DNA from 2 places in the Vibrio atlanticus genome. Region 1 is predicted to be linked to the other one. Evidence: predicted binding sites of a transcription regulator. Region 1 holds the regulator's gene; the other holds the start of a gene.

What was found. Region 1 encodes CRP, which controls carbon source genes, mostly activating them, when cyclic AMP is high. Its sites were predicted from a motif close to TGTGANNNNNNTCACA; they were not measured.
Region 2: the regulator CRP is predicted to act here: its motif matches at 2,136-2,151, upstream of deoD (purine-nucleoside phosphorylase).

The regions. Positions count from the first base shown of each region.
Region 1 covers NZ_AP025460.1:3,118,703-3,121,921, reverse strand. Annotated here, with positions in the region: gene astD (succinylglutamate-semialdehyde dehydrogenase) at 1-206, shown strand, start outside; gene OCV30_RS14125 (DUF1338 domain-containing protein) at 465-1,256, shown strand; gene crp (cAMP-activated global transcriptional regulator CRP) at 1,441-2,073, opposite strand; gene OCV30_RS14115 (phosphoribulokinase) at 2,315-3,184, opposite strand.
Region 2 covers NZ_AP025461.1:514,545-517,763, forward strand. Annotated here, with positions in the region: gene OCV30_RS18010 (transposase) at 1-1,228, opposite strand, end outside; gene deoD (purine-nucleoside phosphorylase) at 1,309-2,019, opposite strand; gene OCV30_RS18020 (L,D-transpeptidase family protein) at 2,366-3,219, shown strand, end outside.

The sequences.
Region 1 (3,219 bases):
TTGACCATATCCGTGCGGGTATTGTTAACCGTAACCGCCAGCTAACAGGCGCAAGTGGTGATGCACCATTTGGTGGCCCGGGTGCTTCAGGCAACCTACGCCCAAGTGCTTACTACGCGGCTGACTACTGTGCTTACCCAATGGCGTCAATGGAAGGTGGTGAAACTCAACTGCCAGCTACGTTTAGCCCAGGTATTGAGCTGTAGTTTTGGTTCTTAAGCTTTAACTTGATGAATCATAAGCTTATGAGCTCTAGGTTCATGAGTAACAGATTCATTGATTGATTGTGTAATAAGGAAGCGGTGTTATCGCTTCCTCTTTTCACCCACGTCCGACACCTCGATTGGGCGGTAGATAATAATAGAACAAGTATGTCACAGGCTGATGGCTGCTGACTCTATGTCCAGCCTCTCCCTTTCTAATCCAAATTACTAGCTTGCTAGAACCTCTGACAAGGAGTCACCATGACGCCCGATCTACTCTTTAAATCACTATGGGACGATTACATTCACAGGCTTTGTCCATCGGCTGAGAAAGTACATCACTTGCTGAAAGAAGACGAAGCCCTGATTAACGATCACATTGCACTGCGTACTTTCAATGTTGCACCGCTAGGTATTGAAACACTGGCTAAACCTTTCCTTGAGTTAGGTTACAAGGCGTGTGGCGATTACTTATTTGAGAGCAAGAAGCTAGTGGCTAAGCACTACGAGCACCCAGATCCAAACCAACCAAAAGTGTTCATTAGTGAGTTGAAGGTCGAAGAGTGTTCAAGTGACCTGCAACAGATCGTTGCTAAGTTGGTTGAGCAAGTGGATGCTAGCAAACTGCAAGGTCATGAATTCTTGTTTGGTGGTCGTCTTTGGGATTTGAGCTTCGCAGATTTCCAAGTGCTAGCAAAAGAGAGTGAGTACGCTTCTTGGCTAGCCGCTCATGGTTACGGTGCAAACCACTTTACGGTGAGTGTGAACCAGTTAAATAAGTTCGATGAAGTGCAGGCCGTGAATGACTATCTGAATGAGTCGGGATTCACTATCAATGTATCTGGCGGCGAGGTGAAAGGCTCTCCAGAGGTCTTATTAGAGCAATCATCAACAATGGCAGATAAAGTCCCAGTTTCATTTGTTGAAGGCAATGAGATGATTCCTGGCGGCTTCTATGAGTTCGCTAAGCGTTATGCGATTGCCAATGGTGAGCTTTATACCGGATTTGTCGCGGCATCAGCTGACAAGATCTTTGAAAGCACCAACGGTTAAAGAAAGATACGAGCACGGGCTTTGCCCTAGAGGTGCGGGTACGCTTCGCTTCGAGATACTTTAGAATAGTGAAGTCCGATTTCTAACTTTGCTTCCCGCATCTGTTCTCTAGATATTTAGAAAACAAAAAAGCCACCAAATTCGCATTTGGTGGCTTTCAAATTTTTGGCTCAGTTAATCGAGATTAACGAGTGCCGTATACCACGATAGTCTTACCGTGTGCAGAAATTAGGTTCTGCTCTTCTAGCATCTTCAAGATACGACCTACGGTCTCACGAGAACAACCAACAATCTGGCCAATCTCTTGACGAGTGATCTTGATTTGCATGCCGTCAGGGTGAGTCATTGCATCTGGCTGTTTTGCTAGGTTTAGTAGCGTTTGAGCGATACGACCTGTTACGTCAAGGAACGCTAAGTCACCAACCTTTTGGCTAGTTACTTGTAGACGGTTTGCCATTTGCGATGAAAGACGCATTAGAATATCTGGGTTCACTTGGATAAGTTGACGGAATTTCTTGAAAGAAATCTCAGCCACTTCACAAGGAGATTTTGCACGAACCCATGCAGTACGCTCTTGGTCTTCTTCGAACAAGCCAAGCTCACCGATGAAGTCGCCTTGGTTTAGGTAAGAAAGAATCATTTCCTTACCTTCTTCGTCTTTGATAAGAACTGCCACAGAACCTTTAACAATGTAGTACAAGGTTTCTGCCTTTTCACCAGCATGAATCAAAGTACTTTTTGAAGGGTACTTATGAATATGACAGTGTGAAAGGAACCACTCTAATGTTGGATCGGTTTGGGGTTTACCTAGAACCATAATATCTTACTTCCTCTGCAGGGTATGCTTGCCGCTTTCCATATTTTAGCTAAGCCTGAATTGACGTAGCTAGGATAAGAGCACTCGTTGAGTGCTGCAAGCTATCTTGTGTTTCGTTTAAGAATAGTATCCTTTTTCAGGTACTATTTCTTGATTTTAATCGTGACCAAGCTACGATTTTTTACGCAAAATTGTGCACATGATCACGGTATGAAAAGTAATCAACCAGAATGTTGTTTTGTTAGCCTATTTTACCGGTTTCTATAAGTTGTTGCAGGATCGGCCTTACAATGAGCTCCATAGCAAAACTCATCTTGCCTCCTGGCACCACAAGTGTGTTATGACGTGACATAAATGAGCCATCAATCATAGCCAACAAGTAAGGAAAATCGACGTTTTTGATGCCGCGCAAACGTATAACCACGAAGCTTTCGTCTAAACTTGGGATCCCTTTTGCATTCAGTGGATTTGATGTATCTACGGTAGGGACACGCTGAAAGTTGATATGAGTTCGCGAAAACTGCGGGGTAATGTAGTTAAGGTAATCATCCATTGAGCGAACAATAGAATCCATCACCGCTTCGCGAGAGTGACCACGATCGCGTGTGTCACGAACGAATTTCTGGATCCACTCCAAGTTTACGATAGGTACCATGCCGATAAGCAGATCGACGTGTTGAGAAACATTGATGTCACCATCGACTACGCCACCGTGAAGACCTTCGTAGAACATCACATCCGAGTTTTCAGGGATCTCTTGCCATGGCGTAAAGGTGCCGGGCATTTGATTGTAAGGCACGGCTTCATCGAAGGTATGCAGATAGCTACGGACTTTTCCCGTGCCTTCATTGCCGTATTGACGGAAGAAATCTTCTAATGCACCAAAATCGTTAGCTTGTGGACCAAAGTAGCTGATGTGCTTACCTTGCTCGCGCGCCTTACGGATCTCGACATCCATCTCTGGTCGAGTGAAGCGATGGAAACTATCCCCTTCAACCCAAGCTGCCTTCACGTCCATCATATTGAACATTTTTCGGAAGGCTTCTGAGGTAGTGGTGGTGCCGGCTCCAGATGAACCCGTCACCGCAATAATTGGATGTTTAGCGGACATGACAACCCTTGTCTTTTGAGTAACTTACTTGTTAG
Region 2 (3,219 bases), on a different replicon from region 1:
TTGGTTCTGGATTATTACCCGTTAGGTAGCAGATACCTTTTTGACTGTCACCTTGACTCGCGATAGCCCAACGATCGCGCCACCAACTCATATGAACGATGTCGATCTTTTCAAAATTTTGGTCATCTTGCCAACCTGAGTCTTCCTCTACATACATAAGGTCAACATTTTGACTCTGAATACGCGGCAAGCAAACGCTTAGAGCGGCAGATCTTAGTAATGGATCTTGTGGCATATAGATCGTGACATGCTTATTCTCGTCACACATATCAAGCACGTGTAGGAAGTGAGCATAGGAAGTATAAGGCGGTCGAATTAGCGCGCCTTTCGAAGGGTAACTGAATGTCGTAAGGTTCCCCATTGGGTCCTCTACATTGCCTCTCGCAAGAATTACTTGATATTGCTGCTCAATGCGCTCTTTCAGTTTGTCAGACGGCTGAGGAAGTTCGAGATTCGCTTCTGAAGAGTGCTCTTTAGACACAAAGCGTGCAACGTCATCATAAGGGTTGTGATCAGCACTTCCAGATGGTTCTTCATTTTGAGAGTAATTTACGTGTTGGCAAAGGATGTAGCCAGAGTGTGCCTCGCCAGTCGCTATCCATACCACACCATTGTTGCTTTTCGGTTGCAGGCGCTGGTAGTGAGAAGCGAATTCGTAATCTTTAGCATGGTTGACCCAACGAGCATCGATCATCGCTAACTTGCGACGACAGCGACTGGCGATATGGTCAACATGATCATAGAAAGTCTTTGGATTGATCTCTAACTTTCTACAAATTTCACGTACTGAATACCCCATGAACAATAAGCCCATGAGGTTCTCTTGAAACTGAAGTTTTTTGTTGGATCCTGACCACTTATCAACGAAGGTTGATTGGCAGTCTTTGCATCTGTAACGCTGCCTATCGCCACTGTAGCCGAAGGCATGATAAAGATGTTTGTGGGTATGAACCGATAAGCCAAAGTTATCGCAATCATCATTACGACAAGCAGGGAGCCCGTCGCTGTGAAGTTGTCTTAGGCGATGAAGTTCGCTTAACACTTCACGATTGTTAAGTAAGGGGGGGAAAGCTCCACATTCACGACAAACCATCGCTGGACGCTTAGGGTTTGCGTGTTGCAAAACATACCGTTTTGCATCGCTCAAGCCAAAGTTGTCACACGCCAATGTTTTACAAAAGTTGAGTTGCAAACCATCCGCATCTTTTGGCAGCTTGTCGTTAGACACGATCTCCCCCTCGGGATTATTTGAGCAGCCAAGTGAGCTTGGCTGCGGGGTAACGCTTTTCAATGTATCTTATCAATTCGTTAGATGTTGATTGCAGTCTCTAGAGCAACTTTCATCATGTCGTTGAAAGATTTTTGACGATCTTCAGAGCTTAGTTTCTCACCACGGATGATGTGGTCAGATACTGTTAGGATAGTTAGAGCTTTAGCACCAAGATCCGCAGCAACACCGTAGATACCAGCTGCTTCCATATCAACACCAAGGATGCCTAGCTTTTCCATTTTTTCGAAAAGGTCAGCTTCTGGAGTGTAGAAAAGGTCTGCAGAGAATACGTTGCCAACTTTAACTGGAACTTCTTGTGCACGTGCTTGGTTTACGGCTTCTTCTAGAAGACCGAAATCAGCGATTGCCGCGAAGTCATGGTTGTTGAAACGAATGCGGTTTACTTTTGAGTCAGTCGATGCACCCATACCGATAACAACGTCCATTAGTTTAACGTCATCACGTACCGCACCACAGCTACCTACGCGAATAACGTTCTTTACGCCGTACTCAGCAATTAGCTCATGTACATAGATGCAGCACGATGGAATACCCATACCGTGGCCCATTACAGAAACTTTCTTACCTTTGTAAGTGCCTGTGTAACCAAACATGTTGCGAACGTCACAAACTTGCTTCACGTCATCAAGGAATGTTTCTGCAATGTATTTTGCGCGAAGCGGGTCGCCTGGCATAAGTACAGTTTCTGCGAAATCACCAGCTTGAGCATTAATATGAGGTGTAGCCATGGTCGTTCTCCAAAGTTTTAACGGTAATTATAGGAACAGGGTTTTATTAATTACCGATTCTGTTGAATTGAATTCGTTTTGTTGAGGCAATATTAGCGAGTTAAAACGAGGCTCCGTGAGATGTTTGTCACAAATTTGCTCTACCTTTAAAGTATTATTCATATAGATAACCAAATATGTTGAAAGTTTAGAGGCAATCGATTTTGTGTGGTTAAATTACGCTATGTCCAGACGAAAAACGACAAATAAAGGCCTGTTGCATATCAGCTTGGAGCAACAATACGTTGTCGCGACGTTTGATCAGCGATAATCTAAACTTTGATAAAAAGACCAACCAAGGAATTGTATGTCGTATTGCGCTAACTCGACGCCTTTGCACTCAATGAGAACACAGATACGTAAGGTAGCTTTACCTCTAGTGAGGGTCACCATGCTTGTGGCAGCGATGGCTTCGTCGTGTGTGTCTGCGGCGACCTTTGTACTGCCTCCGGCTGAAAGCCGTATCGTCGGCAGAATACAACAACACGAAGTGGCTGCTGGCGAAACGTTGGCCATCATTGCTAAGCAATACGATATTGGTTTTCTCTCTTTAATGGCGGCAAACAAAGGCGTTGATCCTTTTCTTCCTGCTGAAGGTTATGTGTTAAGTATCCCTAGCCGTTTGATTCTGCCGGATACGCCGAGAAAAGGCATTGTGATTAACCTTGCCGAGTTAAGGTTGTACTTCTTTGAACCTGAGAAAAATCAGGTGCACGTATTTCCTGTTGGCATCGGTCGAGTGGGGCGAGATACCCCAGAGATGATCACTAAGATAAGCCAAAAAAGACCCAACCCGACTTGGACGCCTCCAAACTCAATTCGTAAAGAGTATCTAGAGAAAGGGATTGAGCTACCAAAAGTGGTTCCTGCTGGGCCGGAAAACCCTCTGGGCGAGTATGCATTACGACTTGCTTATGGTGCAGGTGATTATCTGATACACGGCACCAATAAAGACTTTGGGATAGGCTTGCGAGTCAGCTCCGGCTGTATCCGTATGGAACCTAAAGATATTGAGTGGCTTTTTGAACAGGTTAGTCGTGGTGAGCAAGTCACAATAATCGATGAGCCTATCAAAGTGTCTTTAGAGCCAGATAGAAGCGTGTTTGTTGAAGCTCACGAACCATTGACGCGAAGCGACGGCTCTAAGAAATTATTGCAAAT